DNA from 2 places in the Streptomyces sp. NPDC045778 genome. Region 1 is predicted to be linked to the other one. Evidence: riboswitches for the same ligand, from Rfam matches in the RefSeq annotation. Region 1 holds a riboswitch; the other holds the start of a gene.
What was found. A riboswitch is a leader RNA that binds a small molecule or an ion and turns the genes downstream of it on or off. The one in region 1 is predicted to bind S-adenosylmethionine.
Positions count from the first base shown of each region.

Region 2: another riboswitch for S-adenosylmethionine. It lies ahead of AC07GB_RS35685 (aminotransferase class V-fold PLP-dependent enzyme); the one in region 1 lies ahead of thrC (threonine synthase).

Region 1 is NZ_JBWKJZ010000047.1:36,983-51,433, forward strand. It holds gene AC07GB_RS36670 (ROK family protein) at 1-57, opposite strand, end outside; gene AC07GB_RS36675 (SIS domain-containing protein) at 129-1,022, opposite strand; gene AC07GB_RS36680 (extracellular solute-binding protein) at 1,223-2,491, shown strand; gene AC07GB_RS36685 (DUF3263 domain-containing protein) at 2,639-2,902, shown strand; gene otsB (trehalose-phosphatase) at 2,919-3,770, shown strand; gene AC07GB_RS36695 (alpha,alpha-trehalose-phosphate synthase (UDP-forming)) at 3,775-5,163, opposite strand; gene AC07GB_RS36700 (glucosyl-3-phosphoglycerate synthase) at 5,324-6,307, opposite strand; SAM riboswitch class I at 6,477-6,629, shown strand; gene thrC (threonine synthase) at 6,623-7,945, shown strand; gene AC07GB_RS36710 (MoaD/ThiS family protein) at 8,078-8,353, shown strand; gene AC07GB_RS36715 (cold-shock protein) at 8,830-9,033, shown strand; gene groL (chaperonin GroEL) at 11,050-12,672, shown strand; gene AC07GB_RS36725 (protein kinase domain-containing protein) at 12,751-14,451, opposite strand, start outside.
Region 2 is NZ_JBWKJZ010000043.1:38,291-52,741, reverse strand. It holds gene trpD (anthranilate phosphoribosyltransferase) at 11-1,075, shown strand; SAM riboswitch class IV at 1,299-1,416, shown strand; gene AC07GB_RS35685 (aminotransferase class V-fold PLP-dependent enzyme) at 1,591-2,997, shown strand; partial or broken gene AC07GB_RS35680 (glycerate kinase) at 2,928-3,302, opposite strand; partial or broken gene AC07GB_RS35675 (hypothetical protein) at 3,310-3,717, opposite strand; gene AC07GB_RS35670 (small secreted hydrophilic protein) at 3,626-3,973, opposite strand; gene AC07GB_RS35665 (Lrp/AsnC family transcriptional regulator) at 4,052-4,333, opposite strand; gene AC07GB_RS35660 (rhomboid family intramembrane serine protease) at 4,330-5,061, opposite strand; gene AC07GB_RS35655 (hypothetical protein) at 5,227-5,466, shown strand; gene AC07GB_RS35650 (NYN domain-containing protein) at 5,502-6,851, shown strand; gene AC07GB_RS35645 (C40 family peptidase) at 7,066-8,145, shown strand; gene AC07GB_RS35640 (C40 family peptidase) at 8,376-9,413, shown strand; gene AC07GB_RS35635 (hypothetical protein) at 9,484-10,683, shown strand; gene AC07GB_RS35630 (glycosyltransferase 87 family protein) at 10,640-11,977, opposite strand; gene AC07GB_RS35625 (glycosyltransferase family 4 protein) at 12,106-13,248, shown strand; gene AC07GB_RS35620 (AMP-dependent synthetase/ligase) at 13,307-14,451, opposite strand, start outside.

The DNA of each region.
Region 1 (14,451 bases):
GACCAGGGCGGCCTTCATTCCGGTGCCGCCCACGTCCAGGGCGATGACATGTCTCACGGGGACAGTGTCGCGTGTGACCCCACAAGAGGTCTAGTCCAGTGTGCGGACCGTCCCCGTCAGGGGCCGCGCTACTTGAGCACGACGCTCCGGGTCAGGTTGCGCGGCCGGTCGGGGTCCTGGCCCCGGTCCTCGGCGAGGCGCACGGCCAGGCGCTGGGCGCGGACCAGATCGGCGAGGGGGTCGACGTCGGCGCGCGCCTCCAGGTGGCCGCCGACCTGGGCCACGTCGTCCGCGAGGCCCTCCGGAAGCTCCCCGAACATCCACGCCACGCGGCCTGGCGCGGTGATGGAGATCGGCCCGTGCCGGTACTCCATGGCCGGGTACGCCTCCGTCCACGCCCCCGCGGCCTCCCGCATCTTCAGGCCCGCCTCCAGGGCGAGCCCGTACGTCCAGCCGCGGCCGAGGAACGTCCACTGCTCCGCCGCGAGAACCGTATCCGGCAGCGGCTCCGCGACGGTGCGCTCGGCGTCCGCCGCCGCCTCCGCGACCGGCTTGAGGCCCGGGACCGCGCCGAGCCCGGCCCGCAGGAAGGCGAGCGCGGTGGTGGCGAACCGGGTCTGCACGACGGACTCCTCGTCCGCCCAGTCCAGGACGGCCACCTCGGCGGCGGCGTCCATGACGGGCGTCTTCGGGTCGGCGGTGAGCGCAAGGGTCGGCGTGCCGGACCGCACCGCCCGCAGCAGGTCGAGCACCTCCGTGGTCGTACCGGACCGGGTGATCGCTACGACGCGGTCGTAGCGCCGCCCGGTGGGGAACTCCGACGCCGCGAACGCGTCCGTCTCGCCCTGTCCCGCGGCCTCCCGCAGCGCCGCGTACGCGAGCGCCATGAACCACGAGGTGCCGCACCCGGTCACGGCGATCCGCTCGCCCGGCTCCGGCAGGCCCGCGCAGGCCGCGGCGCTCCCGGCGGCCCGCCGCCAGCAGTCGGGCTGGGTGGCTATCTCATTTGCGGTACGCGACATGTGCCAAGGCTCCTTGCCGGTGCGGGAGTTGTGCCGGGCGCCCTTGGGGTGGCGCCCCGAGCAGTGCTTAGCAGCAGGGGGACCGGCCCGGCAATGGGTGACCGCCGTTGCAGAAGTGATACTCGGGTGGTGTAGACCTGGTGTGTTGACGCGGGGGAGACTCGCGTTCCGGTTGGACTCGGCAAGGGTGGGAAAAAGCGGTGCAGCGGCGCGGGACAGGCCTTACGGCGGCGGTGGCCGCACTGAGCATGGCGGCGCTGCTCGCCGGATGCGGCGAATCGGGCGGATCGGGTGATGTGACCCTCAAGCTCGTGGCGGCCGACTACGGCGACTCGGCGGCGAACAGCTCGAAGAAGTACTGGGAGGCGCTGTCCGAGAAGTTCGAGGACGCGCACCCGGGCATCAAGGTCGACGTGAGCGTCTACTCCTGGACGGACGTCGACCGCAAGGTCAAGGAGATGGTCGCGGACGGCGAGGCCCCCGACCTCGCGCAGATCGGCGCCTACGCGGACTACGCGGCGCAGGACAAGCTCTACAGCGCCGACGACGTGCTCTCCATCCCCACCCAGGCCGACTTCCTCGCGCCGCTGGCGAAGGCGGGCATCGTCAACCGCGTGCAGTACGGCATGCCGTTCGCCGCGTCCACGCGTCTGCTGTTCTTCAACGAGAAGCTCTTCAAGAGCGCCGGCGTCACCCCGCCGCAGAGCTGGGGCGAACTCCAGGCCGCCGCGAAGAAGCTCAAGGCGCGCGGCGTGAAGTTCCCGTACGCGCTGCCGCTCGGCCCGGAGGAGGCGCAGGCCGAGACGTACCAGTGGCTGCTCAGCGGGGGCGGCGGCTACACCGACAACGTCGGCTCGTACGACTTCGACTCCAAGCAGAACGTCAAGACGTTCACCTGGCTGAAGAACGAGCTGGTCGGCAAGGGCCTGACCGGGCCGACGCCGCCCGGCAAGCTCAACCGCGCCGAGGCCTTCGCCGCGTTCACGCGCGGTGAGGTCGGCATGCTCAACGGCCACCCGACGCTGATGCAGATGGCCGCCAAGAAGCACCTGAAGTACGGCATGGTCCCCCTGCCCGGCGTCAACGGCAAGGCCCAGTCCACGATGGGCGTCGCCGACTGGATGATGGCCTTCAAGGAGAACGGCCACCGCAAGGAGATCCGCCAGTTCCTCGACTTCGCCTACTCCAAGAAGAACGTCCTGGACTTCTCGCGCGAGTACGACCTGCTCCCGGTGACCACCTCGGCGTCCCAGGAGATGGCCGCCGACAAGAAGGACGCGAAGAAGCTCGGCGGCTTCCTGGACGAGCTGCCCACGTCGCAGCTGTACCCGGTCGGCAAGACCTCCTGGGCACAGGTGTCCGTGCAGATCAAGAAGTACATCGGCAAGGCCGTCGACCCGAACGGCGACCCGCAGGCGATCCTGACCCAGCTCGACGCCAAGGCGGCGGCGGAGGAGAACGCGAGCTGAGCGCTCCGCCGGTTCTGCGGCGCCTCGCCGTCGATGGCCCGCGGGTCCGTCGTGGCTGATCGCGCCCACGCGGCGGAGCCGCATGTCGACTCAGCCCCGCGCCCCTTCGGGGCACTCCCGGGCCGGGGCGGCGTTAGGCTGGACGGGATGAACGACGTTCCTGAGGCGGAGCCCCCCGCCGTGGCGGGAGGCCTGTCCGCGCGGGCCCGGGCCGTGCTCGCCCTGGAGCGGCGGGGCTGGAGCGGCCCGGGCGCCAAGGAGCGCGCCATCCGCGAGGAGCTTGGCCTGGCCCCGGTCCGCTACTACCAGCTCCTCAACGCCCTGCTCGACGACGAGCGCGCCCTCGCCCACGACCCCGTCACCGTGAACCGCCTGCGTCGGGTACGCGACGCACGCCGCGCCGAGCGCTGACGCTAGGGTCGGGGCCATGGGCGACGACCGCACGCACTCCCCGTACGAGCCACTGACCCCCGCGGGCCGCGAAGGGCTCGCCGCGATCCTGGCCCGGCCCGAACGCGCCGTGATCGCGCTGGACTTCGACGGCACGCTCGCCGCGATCGTGCCGGATCCGGAGCGGGCCCGCGCCCACCCGGACGCCGTGCCCGCGCTCGCCGCGCTCGCCCCGCGGGTCCGCTCCGTCGCGGTCGTCACCGGCCGCCCCGCGGGCGTGGCCGTCCGCTACGGCGGCTTCGCGGGCGTCCCCGGCCTTGAGCACCTCGTCGTGCTCGGGCACTACGGCGCGGAGCGCTGGGACGCCGTCAGCGGCACCGTGCACGCGGCGGAGCCGCACCCCGGCGTCGCCGCCGTACGGGCCGAGCTGCCCGGCTTCCTCGACGCGATCGGGGCCTGGCGGGGCACCTGGATCGAGGAGAAGGGGCGGGCCGTCGCGGTGCACACGCGCCGGGCCGACGACCCGCAGGCCGCCTTCGAAACCCTGCGCGGCCCCCTCGGCAACCTCGCCGCCCGCCACGGCCTGATCGTCGAGCCCGGCCGGATGGTCCTTGAGCTGCGGCCGCCCGGCGTCGACAAGGGCGTGGCGCTCGCCGAGTACGTACGCGAGACGGGCGCCGATTCGGTCCTCTACGCCGGGGACGACCTCGGGGACCTGCCCGCCTTCGCCGCGGTCGACAAGCTGCGGGCGGACGGCGGGGTGCGGGGGCTCCTGGTGTGCAGCGGCAGCGCGGAGGTCGCGGAGCTGGCCTCGCGCGCCGACCTGGTGGTCGACGGGCCCGCGGGTGTGGTCGGGCTCCTGGCCGAGCTGACCGCGGCCCTGTCCTGACCGCCTACGCTTCCAGCGCTCCGAGCTGGTCCAGGAACCAGCGCGCCGGCGGCAGGGCCGTGGCCGCGTCGGCCAGGCGCTTGGTGCGCTCGGCCCGCTCCGCCGCGGGCAGCAGCAGGGCCTCGTGGAGCGCGGCGGCCGTGCCCGTCACGTCGTACGGGTTCACCGCGAACGCGTCCTCGCCCAGCTCCTCATACGCCCCCGCCTCCCGGGACAGGACGAGCGCGCAGCCCTCGTCGGAGACGACGGGGACCTCCTTGGCGACGAGGTTCATGCCGTCCCGGATGGGGTTGACCAGGGCCACGTCGGCGAGCCTGTACGCGGCGAGGGAGCGCGCGAAGTCGTCCTTGACGTGCAGCACCACCGGCGTCCAGCCGTCCGTGCCGAAGCGGGCGTTGACGGCGTCGGCGACGCGGGAGACCTCCGCCGTGTAGTCGCGGTAGACCGCGAGGTCCTGCCGCGAGGGGTAGGCGAACGCGACGTGCACCACCCGCTCGCGCCACTCGGGGTGCGTCTCCAGCAACAGCTCGTACGCCCTGAGGCCCCGGACGATGTTCTTCGACAGCTCGGTGCGGTCCACCCGGACGATGACCTTCCGGTCCGGCCCCACCTGCTCCCGCAGCGCCGCGAGCCGCTCCTCGACGTCCGCGCGCCGCGACCGCTCCCGCAGGAAGTCCGCGTCCGCGCCAAGGCCGTGCACCCCGACGCGCGTCCCCGACGTGCCGCCGACGAGGCGCACACAGCAGTCCGTGAACGCGTCCGCCCACCGGCCCGTGAGGAAGCCGAGCCGGTCCGCGCCCAGCATGCCGCGGAGGAGCTGCTCGGCGACGTCGTCGGGCAGCATCCGGAAGTAGTCGACGGGCGCCCAGGGGGTGTGCGAGAAGTGCCCGATCCGCAGGTCCTCGCGGAGTTCGCGGAGCATCCCCGGGACGAGCGCGAGGTGGTAGTCCTGCACGAGGACCGCCGCGCCGTCCGCCGCGCTGTCGGCGAGCGCCCGCGCGAAGGCCTGGTTGTACTGCTCGTAGGCCGCCCACTGGGCGCGGAACTCGGGGCCGAACTCCGGCTCCAGGGGCGTCTGGTACAGCATGTGGTGCACGAACCACAGCACCGAGTTCGCGATGCCGTTGTACGCCGCCGCGTGGGTCTTCGCGTCGATGTCGAGCATGCGCACGCCGGGCTCGGAGATCCCGCGCCGCACCGCCTCGCGGTCGCCGTCACCGAGCGCGGAGCACACCCACAGCGCGTCCGCCTCGTCACCGATGGCACTGAGCCCGGACACGAGCCCCCCGCCGCCGCGCTTGGCGGTCAGCTCGCCGTCGTCCCCGACGGCGTACGAGACGGGGCCGCGGTTGGACGCGACGAGGACCCGGGCGGCGGCGTGAACGGAGACCATGTTGGCGAACCTAGCCCGCCCGGGATGCCCGTAAACGCGCATCAGTACGAGTGCCCCCTCACTTGGCCGACTCGACGGCCCCTAAGGGGCGCGGGGAACTGCGCGACCAGCCCCCGACGGCCCGCGGACGAAATCCAGCCCCCGTGCCCCGGCAGGCCGCTCAGGCCACGCGGCGCGCCGCGTATTCCTCGACCTCCACCATCGGCGGCCGCTCCTCCGTATCCACCGCATACGTACGCGGCTCGAAGCCGCCCGCCCCCCGCACGAACTGCGTCAGCTCGGGCCGTACGAGATGGCCGCGGGCGAGCCGCAGCTGCGCCGTGCGGTAGATCGACGCGGCCATCCGGCCGAGCGCCTGCCCGTCCTGGTGCCGGTGCCTGCGCACCCCCACGTCGACCTGCGCGAGCGCGTCCAGGCCCACGGTGTGCAGCGCGTCCACGAGCAGCCCCAGCTCCACCCCGTACCCGACCGGGAACGGCAGGCGCTCCAGGAGGGACCTGCGGGCCGCGTACTCGCCGCCGAGGGGCTGGACGAAGCCCGCGAGCTGCGGCCAGTGCATGTTGAGCAGGGGCCGCGCCATCAGCTCGGTGACCCGGCCGCCCTGGCCCGCCGTGGCGCTCGACGCGTCGCCGGGGCCGCCGGATCCGTCGATCACCGTCATCGGGCGGTCGTACATCGCCTTCACGAAGTGCACGTCCGGCTCGGTGAGCAGCGGCCCCACGATGCCGGTCACGAAGTCCGCCGAGAACTCCTTCAGGTCGGCGTCCACGAACGCCACCACGTCACCGTGCGTGACCAGGAGCGAGCGCCACAGGACCTCGCCCTTGCCGGGCACCGCCGGGAGGCGCGGCAGGACGTCGTCCCGGCGCACGACCCGGGCGCCCGCGGCGCGCGCCACCTCCGCCGTGCGGTCCCGCGAGCCGGAGTCCACCACCACCAGCTCGTCGACCAGGGGGACCTTCTCCACCAGCTCACGGCGGATCTCCGCGACGATCTCCCCGACCGTCCGCTCCTCGTCGAGGGCGGGCAGCACGACGCTCACCGTGGTGCCCGAGGCCCGCTTCGCGGCGCTGAGACGCTCCGGCGGGCGGTCGGTCACGGACCAGGAACGCCTGCTCAGCCAGCGCTCGACCTCTTCCAGCACGCGGGTTCCTCCCGTTGGTGGCCGTATGTGATCCATCTCGCGGTTCGGACGACTATCTCAACTGTCCTGGCCTTCGGTTACAGTCTTGAACAACGCCGGTGACCGTCGCATGTCGGGGGTCACCGCCCGTCACGGGTGCCGTCGGCACCCCCGCACAACAATCGAATACCGCTCATCCAGAGGGGCAGAGGGATACGGCCCGTTGAAGCCCCGGCAACCCTCCAGCCGGTCTCGTAGCGCCACAGGCGCGACCGCGAGGCTCCCGGCTCGGGAAGGTGCCAATTCCGTCTCGTGGCGAGATGCGCCGCGAGGAAGATGAGGAGAAAGGGCCTCGCCTCCATGGCTGTGCAGACCGTCGACACCCCGTCCCCCGCAGACGCCGCCGTCGACCTGGGACCCGCCTCGGGTCTCTCCTGCCGCGAGTGCGGCACCGTCTTCCCGCTCGGACCGATCTTCGCCTGCGCCGAGTGTTTCGGCCCGCTCGAAGTCGCGTACGACCTCCCCCTCGGCGACCCCGAGGCGCTCCGGGCGAAGATCGAGTCCGGCCCGGCCAACATCTGGCGGTACGCCCCGCTGCTCCCCGTCCCCGCCGACGTCGCGGACAAGCCGAACCTCAACCCCGGCTGGACCAAGCTCGTCAAGGCCGACAACCTGGCCCGTGAACTGGGCGTCGAGCCGGGCAAGTTGTTCGTCAAGGACGACTCGGGCAACCCCACGCACTCCTTCAAGGACCGCGTCGTCGCGCAGGCCCTGGAGGCCGCGCGCGCCTTCGGCTTCACCACCCTGTCCTGCTCCTCCACGGGCAACCTCGCCGGAGCCGTCGGCGCCGCCGCCGCCCGCGCGGGCTTCCGCTCCTGCGTGTTCATCCCGCACGACCTGGAGCAGGGCAAGGTCGTCATGGCCGCGGTCTACGGCGGCGAGCTTGTCGGCATCGAGGGCAACTACGACGACGTGAACCGCTTCTGCTCCGAGCTGATCGGCGACCCGCTCGGCGAGGGCTGGGGCTTCGTCAACGTGAACCTGCGGCCGTACTACGGCGAGGGCTCCAAGACCCTCGCGTACGAGATCTGCGAGCAGCTCGGCTGGGAACTGCCGGACCAGCTCGTGATCCCGATCGCCTCGGGGTCGCAGCTCACGAAGATCGACAAGGGCCTCAAGGAACTCATCGCGCTGGGCCTCGTCGCGGACAAGCCGTACAAGATCTTCGGCGCCCAGGCGGAGGGCTGCTCGCCGGTCTCCGCCGCCTTCAAGGCGGGCCACGACGTCGTGCGCCCCCAGAAGCCGGACACCATCGCCAAGTCGCTCGCGATCGGCAACCCGGCCGACGGCCCGTACGTCCTGGACATCGCCCGGCGCACGGGCGGCGCGGTGGAGGACGTGACCGACGAGCAGGTCGTCGACGCGATCAAGCTCCTGGCGCGCACGGAGGGCATCTTCGCGGAGACCGCGGGCGGCGTGACCGTCGGGGTCACGCGCAAGCTGATCGAGGCGGGCCTCATCGACCCCTCCCTGACCACGGTGGTCCTCAACACCGGCGACGGCCTGAAGACCCTCGACGCGGTCGCGGCGACGTCCCAGGCGACCGCGACGATCCGGCCGAGCCTGGAGGCGTTCCGCTCCGCGGGGCTTGCGGGCTAGCGCCGTGGAGTCACAGGTCCTCATTTCGTCAGCGGGTTCGCTGTGGCTGGTCGCGCAGTTCACGCAGTTCCCCGCGCCCCTTCGGGGCGCTCCCGTACCGGGCGCCCTGTCTGAACTACCGAGGTGAAGAGTATGAGCGTCAACGTCCGCATTCCGACCATCCTCCGTACGTACACCGGTGGGCAGGCCGAGGTGAGCGCCGAGGGGGCCACCCTCGCCGAGGTCATCGCCGACCTGGAGAAGAACCACACCGGCATCGCCGCCCGCGTCCTGGACGACCAGGGCAAGCTGCGCCGCTTCGTGAACGTGTACGTCAACGACGACGACGTGCGCTTCGAGCAGGGCCTGGAAACGGCGACGCCCGACGGCGCGGGCGTCTCGATCATTCCGGCGGTGGCCGGCGGCTGAACCGCCGCGCCGGGGGCCGCTTCGTACACGCGTTTTCGTATACAACGACCCCTGTCCCTGCGCAGAGTTACTCCGATTGCCCCCACCACGAGAGAAGCGGAGGGGGCAATTCTGCATGGTTGATCGCGGTACAGTTGGGAATGGAGCTTCGCTATTGGTGTCCGGCGGCGTCAGTCGCCCGGATGAAGTCGGCCTCGGAGCCGACAAGAAGTAGCCAAAGTGTCCTGCCTATTTGAGCCGAACGTGGCTTTTGCCTGGCCCGACTTGCCCTGAACCCCGGTGAATTCTCCGCATATCGGCGATCGGCCCTGCCCAGAATTCTCGTCCGATTGACCTGTTGCAGACGGCAGTTGGGCAGATACATTCAGCCGCGGTCGACGCGTTCCGGCGCACACCCCCAACCCATGGGGAGTGAGGTCTGACCCGGGTCCGCGAAGTGCGGTCCTGCGCAAGGGCCAGTAATAGGGGAGTTAGGCATGGCTCAGGGCACCGTCAAGTGGTTCAACGCGGAGAAGGGATACGGCTTCATCGCGGTCGACGGTGGTGCGGATGTTTTCGTCCACTACAGCGCGATTCAGATGGACGGCTACCGCACCCTGGAAGAAGGTCAGCGAGTCGAGTTCGAGATCTCGCAGGGCCAGAAGGGTCCGCAGGCGGACATGGTCAAGCTCGCCGTCTGATCGGCTTGGCGCGATCGGCCACCAGCGACGCAAGGGCCCGCCTCCCTCACCGGGAGGCGGGCCTTCCGCCGTCCCCCTCCGGGCCCGGGCCCCCGGCCTGCCGCCTCCACTCCGCGCCGGATGCCCCCCACCCACCCGCCCATGACCAGGCAGCCCCTGCCCCCCGGCCACGAGCCGCCGCCGCTCCGCGCCGGATGCTTCCCGCCCGCCCATGACCGGGCCCCCGGACCGGACGCCCCGCCCCTCGGCCGCGAGCCGTCACCGCTCCGGGCCGGATGCCGCCCACCCGCCCGCCCATGACCGGGCCCCCGGCCCGGACGCCCCGCCCCTCGGCCGCGAGCCGTCACCGCTCCGGGCCGGATGCCGCCCACCCGCCCGCCCATGGCCAGGCAGTCCCTGGCGCGGGCGGCCCGTCTCTCGGGTGCGGGCCGTGGCCCTCCGTCACCGTCGCTCCGCGCCGGATGTCTCCCACCGCCCGCCCATGACCAGCCGGGTTCCGGCGCCGGGCGCCCGGCCCCTTGGCCGCGAGCCGTCACCGCTCCGCCCCGGATGCCACCCGCCCGCCCATGACCAGCCGGGTTCCGGCGCGGGCGCCCCGTCCCTCGGCCGCGGGCCGTTGCCGCTCCGCGCCGGATGCTTCCCACCCGCCCACCCATGGCCAGGCAGCCCCTGGCGCGGGCTACCCGTCTCTCGGGTGCGGGCCGTTGCCCCCCCCATCACCGTCACCGTCGCTCCGCGCCGGATGTCTCCCACCGCCGGCCCATGACCAGCCGGGTTCCGGCGCGGGCGCCCCGTCCCTCGGCCGCGGGCCGTCGTCGCCCGTCACCGTCGCTCCGCGCCGGATGTCTCCCACCCACCCGCCCATGACCACGGAGTCCCCGGCGCGGGCTGTCGCCTCCGTCGCTACCACGGCGGATGTCTCCCGCCCATGACCAGGCGCAGCTTCACGGCGCGGGCTGTCGCCCTCGGCGGCACTGTTCTGTGGCGGATGTTTCACGCGCGAGCGGATGGGCGCTTGCCTGCCCGGGCGGTGCGCTGCTGAGCAATGGGTGGGTGGGTGGGAGGTATCCGGCGCGTTAGCGGCGGTGTTGTGGGCGGCGGGGGCGGGTGGCAGCGGCTGGGGTTGCGCGGCGCGCGTTTCGCGCTGGTTCGGGGCCAGGTAGTCGCTTCCCTGCCCGGGCGGTGCACTGCCGAGCAATGGGCGGGTGGGTGGGAGGCATCCGGCGCGCCAGCGCCGGTGTCGTGGGCGACGAGCCGCGCCTGAGGGACGGGCAGGCGGCAGCGGCGCCACCGTTCTGCGGCAGATGTTCCACGCGCGAGCGGGTGGTCGCTTTCCTGCCCGGGCGGTGCACTGCCGAGCAATGGGCGGGTGGGTGGGAGGCATCCGGCGCGCCAGCGCCGGTGTCGTGGGCGACGAGCCGCGCCCGAGGGATGAGCAGGCGGCAGCGCCCTCAGCGGCCAGGGCCGCGCCTGAGGGATGAGCAGGCGGCAGCGCCCCCAGCGGCCAGGGCCGCGCCCGAGGGATGAGCAGGCGGCAGCGCCCCCAGCCCCCCCAGCGGCCAGGGCCGCACCCGAGGGACGAGCAGGCGGCAGCGCCCCCAGCGGCCAGGGCCGCGCCCGAGGGACGAGCAGGCGGCAGCCCCCCAGCCCCCCAGCCACCAAGGCCGCACCCGAGGGGCGGCCGGGCGGCAGCCGGGCGGCGAGGCCCGAGGGGCCGACAGGCCGCGCCCCCGGGCGGCAGCCGGGGCTCGCATGCGCAGCCAGGGTTCCCAGGGACCCCCGGGCAGGAGGGGAAGTGAGGAAGCCGGACCCCAGTGTGTGGGGGCGACCTTGCACTCGGAGGGGGCGAGTGCTAATCATTGGCGTTAGCACTCTACGAGTGAGAGTGACAGAAGGACCGGGTGGGCGAGGCCCGCAGGCCGGGTGGGGCAAGGAACCACAAGGCAGGCAGGCCGTCCGTCGCGGGCGCCGGCGCGGTCCGAGTTTTTCCACCCCTGTCCGGGAGGACCACTTCACATGGCCAAGATCATCGCGTTCGACGAGGAGGCACGGCGCGGCCTCGAGCGCGGCATGAACCAGCTCGCCGACGCCGTCAAGGTGACCCTGGGCCCCAAGGGTCGCAACGTCGTCCTCGAGAAGAAGTGGGGCGCCCCCACGATCACCAACGATGGTGTGTCCATCGCCAAGGAGATCGAGCTCGAGGACCCGTACGAGAAGATCGGCGCCGAGCTGGTCAAGGAGGTCGCGAAGAAGACGGACGACGTCGCCGGTGACGGCACGACGACCGCGACCGTCCTGGCCCAGGCGCTGGTCCGCGAGGGCCTGCGCAACGTGGCCGCGGGTGCCAACCCCATGGCCCTGAAGCGCGGCATCGAGAAGGCCGTCGAGGCCGTCTCGGGCGCCCTGCTCGACCAGGCCAAGGAGGTCGAGACCAAGGAGCAGATCGCGTCCACGGCCTCCATCTCCGCCGCCGACACCCAGATCGGCGAGCTGATCGCCGAGGCCATGGACAAGGTCGGCAAGGAAGGCGTCATCACGGTCGAGGAGTCCCAGACCTTCGGTCTGGAGCTTGAGCTGACCGAGGGCATGCGCTTCGACAAGGGCTACATCTCGGCGTACTTCGCGACCGACATGGAGCGCATGGAGGCGTCGCTCGAGGACCCGTACATCCTCATCGTCAACTCCAAGATCTCCAACGTGAAGGACCTCCTTCCGCTCCTGGAGAAGGTCATGCAGTCGGGCAAGCCGCTGCTGATCATCGCCGAGGACGTCGAGGGCGAGGCCCTGTCCACGCTGGTCGTCAACAAGATCCGTGGCACCTTCAAGTCCGTCGCCGTCAAGGCCCCGGGCTTCGGCGACCGCCGCAAGGCCATGCTCGGTGACATCGCCATCCTCACGGGCGGCACGGTCATCTCCGAGGAGGTCGGCCTCAAGCTGGAGAACGCCGGTCTGGACCTGCTCGGCCGCGCCCGCAAGGTCGTCATCACCAAGGACGAGACCACGATCGTCGACGGTGCCGGTGACTCCGAGGCCGTCCAGGGCCGGGTCAACCAGATCCGCGCCGAGATCGAGAACAGCGACTCGGACTACGACCGCGAGAAGCTCCAGGAGCGCCTGGCGAAGCTCGCGGGCGGCGTGGCCGTCATCAAGGCCGGTGCCGCGACCGAGGTGGAGCTGAAGGAGCGCAAGCACCGCATCGAGGACGCCGTTCGCAACGCGAAGGCGGCCGTCGAGGAGGGCATCGTCGCCGGTGGTGGCGTGGCCCTGCTCCAGGCCTCCTCGGTGTTCGAGAAGCTGGAGCTGGAGGGCGACGAGGCCACTGGCGCCGCCGCCGTCAAGCTCGCGCTCGAGGCCCCGCTGAAGCAGATCTCCGTGAACGCCGGGCTCGAGGGTGGCGTCATCGTGGAGAAGGTCCGCAACCTCACCCCGGGTCACGGCCTGAACGCCGCGAACGGCGAGTACGTGGACATGATCGCCGAGGGCATCATCGACCCGGCGAAGGTCACGCGCTCCGCGCTGCAGAACGCCGCGTCGATCGCCGCGCTGTTCCTCACCACCGAGGCCGTCATCGCCGACAAGCCGGAGAAGGCCGCCCCGGCCGCTCCGGGCGGCATGCCCGGCGGTGACATGGACTTCTGAGCCGGCTGACGGTTCAGGCTCGTCCTTCCCGAGGGCGGCACTCCTTGCCTCTGGCAGGGGGTGCCGCCCTCGGGCGTTTCAGCACAGGCTCCGGTAGGGGGCGTCCGGGACGTATGTACGCCACTCCTCGCGGGTGATGTCGCGGCCCGCCTTCCGGCAGACGGCGGCGGTCAGGCGTTCCGGGGTGAGGTCGAGGGCCTGGGCGCGGTTGCCGGTGAGGGCCCGCAGCACGCCGTCGCCGTCGAAGGCCAGGGCGTCGATGTCGCGGCCCATGAGTTCCAGCGGCGCCCCGAGGGCGAGGCGGGCGTCGAGGTCCCAGAGCTGGAGGGCGTTGCCGTCGACGACGGCCGCGAGGAGCGAGCCGTCGGGCGAGACGGCGGGCGCGCCCATCGCCTTGCCGCCGTGGGTGCCGCCCCGGACGGTGCTGCTGGGCATCCGCGCCCGGCGCCCGGTGGCCGCGCCGTCCCACAGCTCGACCCAGCCCGTGTCCCGTACGACGGCGAGGGTCCCGCCGTCGCGGGAGAAGACGAGGTCCGCCGCGGTCCCCCGGCCGAAGCGGGCCCGCCGCGTGGTGCCCTTCGCCAGGTCCAGGACGTCACCCCGGGTGGTGATCAGACGGCGGCCGTCCGGGCTGAACTGGCCGTGGATGTCGGCCTTCTCGTACGTGTGGACGCGCTTGCGGGCGCGGGTGTCCCAGACCTCGTACGTGCCGGGCTCGGGGTCCGGTGCCCCCGCGGGCTCGTGGAAGTACGCGAGGTGGCGGCCGTCCGGCGAGACGGTGATGGCGGAGACCTCGCGGTCCTGAGGGACGGGCGCGCGGAACAGTTCCTTGTGCGCGCGGGTGTCCCACAGGCTGATCGCGAGGCGGTACCGGTCGCCGCGGGTCACGAAGTCGGTGAAGGCGAGGTGGCGGCCGTCGGCGGACAGGCCGCTCTCGCGGTTCTCCGCGGCTTCGCCCGGGCCGGGGCGCTGGGTGACGGGGGCGGCGGACCTCTTCCCCGTACGCAGGTCGACGAGTCGCTGCACCGGCCGTTCGTGGGTGGCCGTGCGGAACACGCCCACGCGGCCGTCGGCGGACACCGCGGCGGCCTCCGTGTCCGGGCCGAGCGGCCCGGTGGACAGGGCGGCGCGCACGTCGAGCCGGTGCACCTGGAGCGGGCTGGTGGTGACGTAGACGAGGTGTTGGGTGCGGTGGTCGTAGGCGGCCTGGCGGAAGTCGTCCTCCTGGCCCTGGCGGGGGGTGAAGCGGAAGACCGGGGTCCCGGCGTCGTCGAGGGCCCAGATCTCCAGGGTGCCCTTCTCGGTGGTGCCGATGACATGGCGGCCGTCGGCGCTCAGCGACGCGCTCTCCAGCTCCTCGTAGACCGCCTGACCCGTCTCCTCACCGGTGGCGGTCCTGAAGACGGTGGTCGTGGTGAGGGGCGAGTGCACCGCCACCTGGCGGCCGTCCGCGCTGAAGCTGATGCCCCGGCCGCACAGCGGGCCGCTGCCGTCGCCTTCCGAGTCGAAGACCCGCTCGGTGCCGCCGGGGCCGACCGACCAGACCACCATGGGGGCCTGGTCCTCGCCCTGGGTGCCGCAGGTCGCGTAGTGCGTGCCGGCCGGGGAGAGCACCGGCCTGCTCCGCTGGGACCAGGCCGCGATCCGCTTGCCCGTGGGGGAGAGGAGGCGGTACTTCGTGTCCGGGTTCCGCTCCGGCTCCGTGGTGAACTCCTCCAGGAGTACGTGGCCGTGGTTCGAGAGCGCGGCGGGGACGTAGCCGGGCGTGTGCGGCAGGGG
Region 2 (14,451 bases), on a different contig from region 1:
AGGAGCGGCCATGAGCGCTGTGACCACCGCAGGAGGCGACACCGCGGCGGCCCGTTCCTGGCCCGACGTGCTGAACGGCCTCCTTGACGGCCGCGACCAGAGCGCCGACGACACGGCCTGGGCGATGAACCGCATCATGCGCGGCGAGGCGACCGACGCGCAGATCGCGGGCTTCGCCGTCGCGCTGCGCGCCAAGGGGGAGACCGTCGAGGAGATCTCCGGTCTCGTCCGCGCCATGTACGAGCACGCGCACGTCATCGACGTGCCCGGGCCGAGCGTCGACATCGTCGGCACCGGCGGCGACGGCGCGAAGACCGTCAACATCTCCACCATGTCCGCGATCGTCGTCGCCGGGGCCGGCGCGAAGGTCGTCAAGCACGGCAACCGCGCGGCCTCCAGCGCGTCCGGCGCCTCCGACGTCCTGGAGAAGCTCGGCGTCAACCTGGAGCTGACGCCGCAGCGGGTGCGCGAGGTCGCGGACGAGGCCGGGATCACCTTCTGCTTCGCGGTGAAGTTCCACCCGGCGCTGCGGCACGTGGCGCCCGCGCGCCGCGAGCTGGGCATCCGCACCACGTTCAACTTCCTCGGCCCGCTGACCAACCCGGCGAAGGTCCGGGCCCAGGCCACCGGTGTCGCGGACGCGCGGATGGCACCGATCCTCGCGGGCGTCCTCGCCGAGCGCGGCTCCTCCGCGCTCGTCTTCCGCGGCGACGACGGCCTGGACGAGCTGACCACCACGGCCACGTCCCGGGTGTGGGTGGTCCGCGACGGCGGCGTCCGCGAGGAGGCCTTCGACCCGCGTGACGTCGGCGTCGACCTGGTGCCCGTCGAGGCCCTCCGGGGTGCCGACGCCTCCTACAACGCGGAGGTCGCGCGGCGGCTCCTGGACGGCGAGACGGGCCCCGTGCGGGACGCGGTGCTGCTGAACGCCGCGGCGGCCCTGGTCGCCCTGGAGCCGGGCGCGGGCCCGCTTGCGGAGCAGCTCCGCGCGGGCATGGCGAAGGCGGCCGAGTCCATCGACTCCGGCGCGGCGAAGGCGGCGCTGGCGCGCTGGGTGGCCGCCAGCAACGCCTGAGCCCCGTAAGGGGCGCGGGGAACTGCGCGACCAGCCCCCCCCACAAAGCCGCAGACGCGTCTGCCGGGATCTCAGCAGACGCGTCTGCGGCTTTTCGCGCGCTGAGCGCGCAGTTCCCCGCGCCCCTTTGGGGCGCAGCAGCCCGGCCCGGTTGACGGGGCCCGCCGGTCCGGATCGTGGACGGGTGTTGCGCTCGCAAGATCGTGTGGCAAGATGCTGGACAGGTCATGAGTGACAGCGACTACGGCCCCGGCCCGCTGTCCGGCAACCCTCCGTCCGTGGCGGGGTGCCCCGGGTGAAGACCAGGCGGTGAACAGCAAGGTTCACCGCAAGCGCGGACCCCTCGCGTCACCAGGGGTCCTGGTCGTCGAGGGAGCAGTCTCGTGAGCCAGCGAATGTGATAGGGCCGAAGGCCCCGTTCTCCGTACCCCTTTTTCCCTTCTCCTGTGCCGTTGACCGGTCGCGTCGACCGATGTCCGCACAGTGATCCCGCCTGCCTCTTACGGGAGTTCGCCATGTCTGCCTCCACCGCTGTCACCCCCACCGACTCCGCCGACCCCTGCTGCGCCGAGCCGCTGCCGGTGCTCGGCCGCGACGTCACCGTGCCCCTCGTCACCGGCGGCGAGGTGACGTACGCGGCGCTCGACTACGCGGCCAGCGCCCCCGCGCTCCAGCGGGTGTGGGACGACGTGGCCGCGTACGCCCCGTACTACGGCAGCGTGCACCGCGGCGCCGGGTACCTGTCGCAGCTCTCGACCGACCTGTTCGAGAACTCCCGCAGGACGGTCGCCGAGTTCCTCGGCTGCCGGGAGGGCGACCAGGTGGTCTTCACCCGGTCCACCACCGACTCGCTGAACCTGCTCGCCGCCGCCCTCCCCGCCGGCTGCCAGGTCTTCGTCTTCGAGACCGAGCACCACGCCTCGCTGCTGCCCTGGCGCGACGCCCGCGTCACGTACCTGAACGCCCCCCGTACGCCCGGCGAGGCGGTGCGGACCCTGGAGAGCGCGCTCGCCGACCGGGACCCCTACGGGCCCGCCCTGGTGTGCGTGACGGGCGCCTCGAACGTCACCGGCGAGCTGTGGCCGGTGCGGGAGCTGGCCGCCGCCGCGCACGCGCACGGCGCCCGCATCGTCCTGGACGCCGCGCAGCTCGCGCCCCACCACCCGCTGGACATCGCGGAGTTGGACGTCGACTGGGTCGCCTTCTCCGGGCACAAGCTGTACGCGCCCTTCGGCTCGGGGGTGCTCGCCGGGCGGGCCGACTGGCTGGGCGCCGCCGAGCCCTACCTCGCCGGCGGCGGCGCCTCGCGCACGGTGACGCGGCGCGCCGACGGGGGAGTGGACGTCGAGTGGCACGACACGGCCGCCCGGCACGAGGCCGGCTCGCCGAACGTCATCGGCGCCTACTCCATCGCCGCCGCCTGCAAGGCCCTGACCGAGGCCGGGTTCGACTCCCTTGTCGCGCGGGAGCGGCAGCTCATCCGGAAGGTGCGCGCGGGGCTCGCCGAGGTGCCCGAGGTGCGGGTGCTCTCGCTGTTCGGGGACGACGCGCCTCGCGTCGGGGTCATCTCCTTCGTGGTCGCCGGCTGGAACAGCTCGCACTTCGCCGCCGCGCTGTCCGCCGAGTACGGCATCGGCGTACGCGACGGACTGTTCTGCGCGCACCCGCTGGTGCGCACCCTCCTCGGCAGCGCGCCCGACGAGCCCGGCGAGTGCGGCGCCCCGGAGGCCGCGCCCGGCGAGCGGTCGCTGAACGCGATCCGCGTGAGCTTCGGCGCGGGCACCCCGGACGAGCACGTCGAGCGGTTCGTACGGGCCGTCAAGGAGCTGGTCAGCGACGGCGCGCGGTGGAGCTACCGCACCGAGGACGGGCGCTGCGTGCCCGCGTCCGACAGCGCGGCCGCCGCGGCCACGGCTGCCTGATCCGGCAGGCGGGAGCCGAGCAGGATCATCCGCACGGCCCGTTCGGTGGCGTCGGTGAGGAACTCGCCGCCCCGGCCGAGCGCCTCCGTGAGCGTGACGGGGGCGGGCAGGATCGCGCTGTAGGCGTCCACGCCCGCCGCCCGCACCAGGTGCGCCCCGTCGCCGATGGTGCCCGCGAGGGCGAGCACCGGGCGGCCGAACCGCTTGGCGCGGCGGGCCACTTCGGCCGGGACCTTGCCGCGCGGCGTCTGCCGGTCGATGGCGCCCTCGGCGGTGACGACGAGATCGGCGCGGGCCGGGCGCGCGTGCCTCCAGGGGGCGGCGCGGGTCGGTGAAGCGCTCCCCGGTCACGGGGTCGACGCCCCGGTCCACGAAGTGGGTGAACTCCCCGGTCTCCTGGGTGAGCAGCCGGCTCACCCGGTGGTCGACGTCGCGCAGCAGGATCGAGCGGATGGTCGCGGCGACCGCGGCGAACGCGACCGCCATCACCACGAGCAGCCACAGCAGGATGCGGACGCGCACCGAGATGCGGCGGCGCGCGGGCCCGCGGGAGTCGCCGTCCCGGGAGGGGGAGCCGACGGGCTCATGCGCGTCGCGCGGGTCACTCGGGTCGGGGGAGGCACGCGGGTCAGCCGTCGTCGCCCGGCCCGTCGTCGTCGCTGTCGTCTCCCGGTCGCCCGGGCCCGCCGGATCCGGAGCCCCGGTCGTCGTCATCGTCATCCGTGCCCCTCGTGCTGCCCTTGCCGTTCCCGCTCCCCTCGGTGCTTTCGCCGACCGGAGGCCGGTCGACGACCTGGTCGCTCGGGGTGGGCTCCGGCTCGGTCGCCGTGTCCGAAGGGGAGCCGCTCTCCAGCTCCACCTTGGGCGGGACCTTCGGCTCGGCGGGGGAGTCCGTCAGGGCGTAGCTGGTCGCGGCGATGCCGAGGGGGATCGCCACGACGGCCGCGAGGGCTGCCATGCGGTAGGAGAAGACCATGGCAGCGAGCGTGCGGGGCGTACCGGGGCATCCGGATGAGCCGGGGATGAAGAAACCCTCATCCGCGGCGGCCCGCCGCTAGGAGTCGAGGCCGATCGCGAACGCGGCCTCCAGGTCGTGCTGCGAGTACGTGCGGAACGCGACGTGCGTGTCCGTCCCCTCGACGCCCGGGATCTTGCTGATCCGGCCGGGGATGACGTCCGCCAGGTCGTCGTGACGGGCCACCCGGACCATGGCGATCAGGTCGTACGTGCCCGTCACGGAGAAGACCTCGCTGACGCAGTCGAGAGCGGCGATCGACTCGGCGATCTCCGGGATCCGGTCCACGCTGGTCTTGATGAGCACGATCGCGGTGATCACGGCTGGCTGTCTCCCTCGGTGGCCGGTCCTGAGGCTTTCACTCTATCCGCCCGCCGATAGCGCACCCAGGCGTAGACAAATCCGAGCGAAAAGCCCACGAGGTGCGCCAGATAGGCCACGCCGGGCCCCTGCCGTTGCTGCCCCGCCGCCACCCACTGGAGCGCCACCCAGAACGGCAGCACCACCCAGGCGGGGAACCGGAGTGGCAGGAAGAACAGGAACGGGAAGAGGCTGGTGACGCGCGCCTTCGGGAAGAGATAGAGAAAGGCGCCGAGCACGGCGGAGATCGCCCCGGAGGCCCCGACCAGCGTCTGGGCGGACCCGGCGTGCGCGACGGCGTAGCCGAACAGGGCGAGACAGCCGCAGCCCACGGTGAAGAGCGCGTACTGGAGGTGCCCCATGCGTTCCTCGACCATCACGCCGAACACGTACAAGAACAGCATGTTGCCCAGGAGGTGCAGCCAGCTGCCGTGCACGAAGAGCGCCGTCAGGGGGGTGAGAGCGGCGCGGGGCTTGCCGCTGAGGAGTTCGACGGGTACCACCCCCCAGCGTTCGAAGTAGGCCTGCTGAGCGGCGATGAGCCGGTCGCCGGTGCCGTACGAGGGGTTGAGCCCGGACAGCGGGGACAGGACGAAGACCACGCAGCAGACGGCGATCAGCGCGTACGTCACCGGGGCGGTCGGATGCCTGAGCGCGCGGACGGTCGCCACGCCCCATGTGTTGATCATGCGCAGAGCATGGCGTAACCGAGCCAAACGGTACAGACCGCCTCGCCCGGGCGGCCCCGTGTGCGGGACGGGCACCCTCCCGGGGTGCGCACGGTGGTCCTTACGCAGGCCTTAGGGTTACGGGAAATACGCATCACGGCCTCCCGAAGGAAAGCGAACGTCACGATGACGGTTCCCCTGCCGACCGACACCACCCGATGGCGCTGCACGCTCTGTGGCAACCTCACGCGGTTCGACGTGACCCGCTCGTCGAAGGTCGTCGAATATGTGCACCTCGACCTGGCCGGAGAGCCGACTGTCGAGGAACGCGAGGTGGTCAGTGAGACCATCGAGTCGGTCCGCTGCCGCTGGTGCAACGCGGTGGACCAGGTGGAACTCGTGGACAGGCCCGGGGCCGGCTCCTGACGGGAGCGGGCCCCGCACAGCTAGTGGGGTGACCGATGGTGGAGAGCGCGGGCGAAGCGCCGGAGGACGGCGCCGCCGAGGTGCTCGACCGTCCGCTGCCCGACGGCGTGCGGCGGGCGGTCGTGCAGATCGTGTCGGACGGCTTCGGCGGCCTCACGGTGGCCGAACTGCCGCCGCAGCTGCGGCAGTACGCGCGCTTCACGCCCACCAGACGCGTGAAGTTCGCGGGCAACGCCATGGCCACGGCCCTGGAGGGCGACCCGGTCTTCCGCCAGCGCATCGGCGAACGCCTCCGTGAGGCCCAGCCCGAGCTGACCGCCGCCCTGGACGCGGGCACGCCGCCGCCCGCCGCCGACCCGCTGGACGTGGCGGCCGCCGCCTATGTGCTGCGCCCCACCGGCTGGGTGAAGCTCGTCACCGCGGCGGGCGAGGAGGCCCAGCGGGCGGACGCCGAGCGCGCCGACGAGGAGACCCGGGCCGAGCTGGAGCGGCTGCGCGGGGAGCTGGCCGCGGCCCGCGCCCACACCAAGGCCGAGACCGAGCGCCTGCGCGCGGAGCTCGACGCGGCGAAGAAGGAAGCCGAATCGATGCACCGCAAGCTGCGCGGGGCACTCAGCGACGTCAAGCGCGGCGAGGCGGCCCTGCGCAAGGCCGCCGCCGACGCCGAGGCCGCGCGCGCCGAGGACCAGGCGCAGCTGTCTGCCGCCGACAGCGAGACCCGGCGCCTGAAGTCCCGCCTCGCCGAGGCGGAGGCGGCCCTGGAGGCCGCCCGCAGGGCCGCGCGCGAGGGCCGCAGCGTCGAGGACATGCGGGTGCGCCTGCTGCTCGACACGGTGCTCGACGCGGCCCAGGGACTGCGCCGCGAACTCGCGCTGCCGCCGGTGTCGGTGCGCCCCGCCGAGACCGTGGACGCCGTCGAGCCCGGCCGGATGACGCCCAAGGACATCGCGGCCCGCGCCCTGTCCGAGAACGACCCGGCGATCCTGGACCAGCTGCTCGCGCTGCCGCAGGCGCACCTGGTCGTCGACGGCTACAACGTCACCAAGACCGGCTATCCCACGATGCCCCTGGAGAAGCAGCGCCTCCGTCTGCTCGGCTCGCTCTCGCAGCTCGCGCTCCAGACCGGGGCCGAGGTCACCTGCGTCTTCGACGGCGCCGAACTGGCCGCGCCGGTGCTGCTCGCGCCGCCGCGCGGGGTGCGCGTGCTCTTCTCGAAGCCGGGTGTCACGGCGGACGAGCTGATCCGCCAGCTCGTGCGCGCCGAGCCGCCGGGGCGGCCGGTGATCGTCGCCTCGACCGACCGCGAGGTGGCCGACGGCATCGCCAAGGCGGGCGCGCGGCCCGTGGCGTCCGCGGTGCTCCTGAAGCGGCTTACGCGCGGCTAGCCGGGATCCGTAACTGACGTTCCCTATGCCTGAATTGGACCGCTGTCGTATGCGACGGAACGTCAACTGACCGCTACGGTCCGTCGATCAACTGTAAAGAAAACGCTCGTTGACCGAATTTTTCGCGGTCAGGATTTGATCTGATCACAACGGGGTCACTAGGGTCGCGGCCAGACCTCCGCTCTGTTGATCACTCATCGAAGGAGCCGCCTTCGTGGCTTCCCACCGCCGCCTCAAGCAGCCGGGCCGTGCCCGCGTGACCGTGCTCACCGCGACCGCAGCGGCGGCCGTGGCACTCACCTCGCAGGCAGCCAACGCCGCACCGAGCGAGAAGCCGAGCAAGGACGAGGTGAAGTCCAAGGTCGACAAGCTCTACGAAGAGGCGGAGAAGGCGACCGAGAAGTTCAACGGCGCCAAGGAGAAGCAGCAGCGGCTTGAGAAGCAGGTCGACCGCCTCCAGGACAAGGTCGCCCGCGGCCAGGACGACCTCAACGACATGCGCGGCGGCCTCGGTTCGCTCGCGAGCGCCCAGTACCGCTCCGGCGGCATCGACCCCTCCCTCCAGCTGTTCCTCTCCTCGGACCCGGACAGCTACCTGGACAAGGCCTCCGCGCTCGACCAGCTCAGCACCAAGCAGGCCGAGGCCCTCAAGAAGATCCAGGCGAAGCAGCGCACCCTCGCGCAGCAGCGCAAGGAGGCCTCCGACAAGCTCGCCGACCTCGCCACCACGCGCGAGGAGCTGGGCAAGAAGAAGCGCGAGGTCCAGGGCAAGCTCGGCGAGGCGCAGCGCCTCCTCAACACGCTGTCCGCCAAGGAGCGCGCCGACCTCAAGGCCAAGGAGGACCGCGCGAGCCGCGCGGCCGAGCGCAAGGCCGCGGACGCCGCAGGCGCTTCCAAGGCGGACGCCCCCAAGACGGACGCCCCCAAGGGCGGGGTCAAGGGCTCCAGCCGCACCATGGCCGCGTACGCCGCGGCGCAGAGCAAGATCGGCTCGCCGTACGTCTACGGCGCCTCGGGCCCCAGCTCCTTCGACTGCTCCGGCCTGACCTCCTGGGCCTACGCCCAGGCCGACGTCTCCATACCCCGGACCTCGCAGGCCCAGGCCAACGCCGGTACGCGCATCTCGTCGCAGAGCGACCTCAAGGTCGGCGACCTGGTCATCTTCTACGGCGACCTGCACCACGTCGGCTTCTACGCGGGCAACGGCCAGGTGCTGCACGCCCCGCGCACCGGTGCCGTGGTGCGCTACGAGTCGATCAACAACATGCCGTTCCAGTTCGGCGTCCGCATCTGACCCGGACCCGCCGCTGAGGCACCGCCCAATCGGGCGAATTCCGCCACCTTCCAGTGACCCCGCGCCCCGCCGATGACCTGCGTCAGAGGCGGGGCGTCACCGTGCGTAGGCGCCGAGGGTCTTTGGCCGCGACCTGATCACGCGGCTACTGTCGCGCGCGTTCCCCGACAACCGGGGCACGGCTCCCGCGTCCGCGGGGGTCCCTCCAGCGGAAGGGAGAGCGGCTACCCGTGGGGTCCCATCGCCGTCCCGCAGTCACCGGTCTCGACCGGAGCGCACGCGCCGCCACCGTCACCGTGCTGTCCGCCGCCACCGCGGCCGCGGCCCTCGCGGTGCCCGCCGGCGCCGCCCCCGCCGACACACCGGCCGCGACAAAGGCCAAGGTGGACCGGCTCTACGAACAGGCCGAGCAGGCGACGGAGGCGTACAACAAGGCGGACGAGCGCGCGGACACGCTGCGCCGCCAGGTCGAGCGGTCCAAGGACAAGGTCGCCCGCGGCCAGGAGCGCATCAACGAGATGCGCGGCACCATCGGCACGCTCGCCGAGGCCCAGTACCGCTCGGGCGGCATCGACCCCTCGCTCGCCCTCATGCTCTCCTCCGACCCGGACGCCTACCTGGACAAGGCCTCGGCCCTCGACCGCATCAGCGCCCGGCAGACCGGGCACCTCACCAAGCTCCAGCGCGCCCAGCGCGCCCTCGCCCAGGAACGCACCGAGGCGGGACGCAAACTGGCCGAACTGGAGAAGAGCCGCAAGACCGTCGCCCTCCACAAGCGCTCCGTGGAGGACAAACTGGCCAAGGCCCGGCGGCTGCTCAACTCCCTCTCGGCGGCCCAGCGCGAGGAGTACGACAGGTCCTCGCGCTCGGCGGACGGCGGCGAGTCCCGCCCGGACCTCACCACCGCCGGAGCGCCTGCGTCCTCACGCGCGGCCGCCGCCATCGCCGCGGCCCGCTCGGCGGTCGGCAAGCCCTACGTGTGGGGCGCCAACGGCCCCTCGGGATTCGACTGTTCGGGCCTCACGCAGTGGTCGTACGCGCAGGCGGGCGTCGGTCTGCCGCGCACCTCGCAGGCGCAGCGGTACGCGGGGAAGCAGGTCCCGCTCTCCCAGGCGCAGCCCGGCGACCTCGTCACCTACCGCGACGACGCCAGCCACGTCGGCATGTACGTCGGCAACGGCCAGGTCGTGCACGCGCCCTACCCGGGCGCCGCGGTGCGCTACGACCCGGTGGGGATGATGCCGGTGTCGTCCGTGACCCGGGTCTGAGTGACGCGATTGTGCGGGTGGGCGGCCGTCGGCGGGGGGCACCGCGCCCCGCCCCCGTACGATCGACAACGTGGCTGGTCGACGGCGTGGGCGTGGAGCGGGGGCGGCGGGACTGTGTCTCGCGGTGCTCGCCCCCCTCGCGCTCGCGGGCTGCGGCGGCCCCGAGTCGGCGGACGCCGTGCCCGACGAGGTGCGGCGGCTCCTCGACCGGCGGGCCGCCGCGGTGCTCGACCGCGACGAGCGGGCCTACCGGGCCACGGGCGGCCCGGCCACCGCGTACGACAACGTCCGTGAGCTGCCGCTGAGGTCGTGGTCGTACCGCCTCAAGGACTTCGACCGCGACGGGTCCCGCGCCACCGTCACCGCCGAACTGCGCTACCGCGTCGCGGGCTACGACCGCGCGCCGCTCGGCGTCGACCGCACGCTGGTGCTGCGGCAGCGCGACGGCCGCTGGTCCGTCGGCTCCGAGCGGCCCGCGCGCAAGGCCGCCGAGCAGCTCTGGGACCAGGGCCGCGTGGAATCCGTGCGCGGCACACACAGCCTCGTCCTCGGCGTCGGCAGGGAGCGCGCGGACCTCAGGCGGTACGCGCGCCTGGCCGACGAGGCGGTGCCGGACGTGAGCGCCGCCTGGCCGCGCCCGTGGGCGGGCCGGGTCGTGGTGCTCGTCCCGAGGTCCCTGGACGGCATGGCCGACCTGCTCGGCGCGCCCGCGTCCGGCTACCAGGGCATCGCCGCGGTGACCACGGGCGAGACGGGCGGCTCGGGCGCGGCGCCCGCCGACCGGATCATCATCAACCCCGACGCGTACGGGGTCCTCGGCGACCTCGGCAAGCAGGTCGTCCTCACGCACGAGGCCACGCACGTCGCCACCCGCGCCGACACCTCGCGGGCCACCCCGCTGTGGCTCTCCGAGGGCTTCGCGGACTGGGTCGGCTACCGGGGGACGGGCCGCGACCCCCGGCAGGCCGCCCCGGAGCTGCGCCGCGCGGTCGTGGACGGCTCGCTGCCCGCCGCGCTGCCCGAGGACGCCGACTTCGGCTTCAGCGGCGACGCGAGCCGCCTCTCGCGGGCGTACGAGGGGTCGTGGCTGGCCGCCCGGATGATCGCGCAGGAGTGGGGCGAGCGGAAGCTCGTGGAGTTCTACGCGGCCGTCGGCGCCCACGACGAGCGCGCGGGCGCGGTGGCGGAGGAGCTGCGGGACGTCCTGGACATCGGCTTCGAGGATTTCACCGCGCGCTGGCGGGACTACCTGCGGCGGGAGCTGGACTGACCGCGGCGGCCGTCTGCCGCCACAGCGTCCGGCAGGCGAGGAACGACGCCGCCACCAGCAGGCCGTTGCGGACGACGAGGAGCGTCACGCCGAGCAGGTCGCTCGCCACCACGTGCGAGAACCACACCGGGAACTCCAGGAACGTCACGAACGCGGCGGCGAGCACGAGCCGGGCGGGCCAGGCCATCCGGCTGTCCCGGTACGCCAGGCACACCGCCGCGACGCCGACCAGCCACAGCAGGTACTGCGGGCTGATCACCCGGCTCGTCGTGGTGAAGAGCAGCACCGCGGCGAAGGCCGCGTCCGCGGGCGTGGTCACCGACCAGACCCGGGCCCGCGCCCGCCACAGCAGCAGCCAGCCGAGGGCCGCGACCGTGAGGACCTGCGCCGCCGCGCTCACCGCGGGGACGTAGGGGCCGAGGAATTCCACCGAGCCGTAGTTGAGCTGGACGGTGCCCTCCCAGCCCAGGTGGCGCCCCAGGTGGAAGACGAGCGCGCCGAGGGACTCCACCTCCGTGCCCCGGTCGCGCTGGAAGGCGAGGAAGGCGAACGCTCCCGGCATCGCCGCCGCGAACACCACCGCGACCGTGCCCGCCGTGACCGCCGCCGCGCCCCAGGAGCGGCGCGTCGCCCGGCCGCGCGGGATGCCCACGAGCACCAACACCGGCCACACCTTCACCAGCGTGCCGAGTCCGGCGACGACCCCCGCCGCACGGGCCCTGCGCGCCCCCGCGAGCAGCGCGGTGACCGCGAGGGCCGTCACCATCAGGTCGTAGCGGGCGTAGGCGGTCGGGCCGAGCAGCGCCACGCCCGCCGTCCACACCCACACCCCGCGCGGCGAGCGGCCCGGGCGCCCGCCCGCGTACAGGAGCAGGCCCGTCACCACCGCGTCCGCCACGAACGAGAGCAGGAAGAACGCGGCGGGGTAGCTGAGGAACGGCAGCAGGCCAGGGCCGAGCACCGCGAGCGCGGCGGCCGGCGGGTACTGCCAGGTGACGTCGTCGAGCGGGAAGGTGCCGGTGCGCAGGACCTCGTACCAGCCCTGGTAGATGAACGTGACGTCGCTGGTGACGTCGGGTCCCGGAGTGACGATCACGCGGAAGACGCACAGCAGCAGGACGGCCCTGGTCAGGGTCCACACGGCGAGCAGGCACAGCTCGTGGGCGCCGGTCCGCGGGGCCGGTGCCGGTGCCGGTGACGGAGTCGGAGCCGGTGCCGTGCCCATGCCCGTTCCCGTGCCCGCGCCCGTGACCGTGTCAGTGTCCGTGCTCGCGTCCGTGCTCGTGGCCGCCATGTGCACCTCACCCGATTTCCGGTATTTCATCCCCATTCGTTGCGTCATGATGCCCGGGCGGGGGGCGGGGGCGCGTGAGGCGGGGCCGTGCGGCGCGCGGGGGCGTGCGGCCGGTACTGTCAGCCGCGATGCACAAGACCCTGATCGTCACGAACGACTTCCCGCCCAGGCCCGGTGGCATCCAGGCGTTCCTGCACAACATGGCGCTGCGCCTGGACCCGGCCGACCTCGTCGTCTACGCCTCCACCTGGAAGCGCGGCCGCGAGGGCGCCGACGCCACCGCCGCCTTCGACGCCGAGCAGCCCTTCACGGTCGTCCGCGACCGGACGACGATGCTGCTGCCCACGCCCCGCGTGACGCGCCGCGCCGTCTCGCTCCTGCGCGAACACGGCTGTACGTCGGTGTGGTTCGGCGCGGCGGCGCCGCTCGGCCTGATGGGGCCCGCGCTGCGCAAGGCGGGGGCGCGGCGCCTGGTGGCGACGACGCACGGGCACGAGGCGGGCTGGGCCCAGCTGCCCGCGTCCCGTCAGCTCCTGCGCCGCGTCGGGGAGTCCACGGACACCATGACCTACCTGGGCGAGTACACGCGCTCGCGCATCGCCGCCGCGCTGACCCCCGCCGCGGCCGGGCGCATGGTCCAACTCCCGCCCGGCGTCGACGAGAAGACCTTCCACCCCGGCTCCGGCGGCGCCGCGGTGCGGGCGCGGCTCGGCCTCACCGACCGCCCCGTGGTGGTCTGCGTGTCCCGGCTCGTCCCGCGCAAGGGGCAGGACACCCTGATCCTCGCCATGCCCCGGATCCTCGCCACCGAGCCGGACGCGGTGCTCCTGATCGTGGGCGGCGGGCCGTACGAGAAGGAGCTGCGCAAGCTCGCCGCCGAGACGCGGGTCGCGGACTCCGTGGTGTTCACCGGGGCCGTGCCGTGGGCCGAGCTGCCCGCGCACTACGGCGCCGGTGACGTCTTCGCCATGCCGTGCAGGACCCGCCGCGGCGGGCTCGACGTCGAGGGCCTCGGCATCGTCTATCTGGAGGCCTCCGCCACGGGCCTGCCCGTCGTCGCCGGGGACTCCGGCGGGGCGCCGGACGCCGTCCTCGACGGGGAGACCGGCTGGGTCGTCAGGGGCGGCTCCCCCGAAGCCGCGGCGGAGCGGATCCTCCCCCTGCTCGGCGACGCGGAGCTGCGCCGCCGGATGGGGGAGCGGGGCCGCGCCTGGGTCGAGGAGCGCTGGCGCTGGGACCTCCTGGCGGAGCGGCTACGGGACCTGCTGTAGCCCTGGCTTCGCTCTGATCGGCCTGCGGCCTCGCGGAGCGCCGATCGAGCCGCTCAGGCTACCCCCGGTACAGCGCCTCGATCTCGTCCGCGTAGTCCTTCGCGACCACGTTCCGCTTGAGCTTCAGGGACGGGGTCAGGTGCCCGGAGTCCTCCGTGAACTGCGCGGACAGGACCCGGAACTTGCGCACGGACTCCGCCTTGGACACCGCCGCGTTCCCGTCGTCCACGGCCCGCTGGACCGCGGCGAGCAGCTCGGGGTCCTCCCGCAGCGAGGCCGCCGTGGCCCCGGCGGGCTTCCCGTTCTCCTGCGCCCAGCGGCCGAGGAACTCCTCGTCGAGCGTGACGAGCGCGGCCACGAAAGGCCGCCCGTCCCCGACGACCATGCACTCGGCGACGAGCGCGTGCGCGCGGATGCGGTCCTCGATGACGGCGGGCGCGACGTTCTTGCCGCCCGCCGTCACGATGATCTCCTTCTTGCGGCCGGTGATCCGCAGGTACCCGTCCTCGTCGAGCGTGCCGATGTCCCCGGTGTGGAACCAGCCGTCGGCGAGGGCCTCCTCGGTGGCGCCCTCGTTGTTCCAGTACTCCTTGAACAGGTGCTCGCCGTGCAGCAGCACCTCGCCGTCGTCGGCGATGCGGACGACCGAGCCGGGCAGCGGCTGTCCGACCGTGCCGATCTTCTGCCGGTCCCAGGGGTTGAAGGCGGTGGCCGCGCAGGACTCGGTGAGGCCGTAGCCCTCCAGGACGGTGAAGCCGATGCCGCGGAAGAAGTGGCCGAGGCGCTCGCCGAGCGGGGCGCCGCCGGAGATGGCGTACTCGCCGCGCCCACCGAGGACGGCCCGCAGCTTGCTGAAGACGAGCTTGTCGAAGAGCCGGTGCTTCAGGCGCAGGCCGAGGGACGGCCCTCCCGGGGTGTCGAGGGCCCGGCTGTAGGCGATCGCCGTGTCCGCGGCCTTGTCGAAGATCTTGAGCTTGCCGTCGGCCTGGGCCTTGGCCCGCGCCCCGTTGTAGACCTTCTCGAAGACGCGCGGCACGCCGAGGATCAACGTCGGCCGGAAGGCGGCCAGTTCGTCCGTGAGGTGCTTGATGTCGGGGGCGTGCCCCAGCTTGATGGGGGCCATCAGCGCGGCCACCTCCACCAGACGGCCGAAGACGTGCGCGACGGGCAGGAAGAGCAGCACCGAGCACTCGCCCGTGCGGA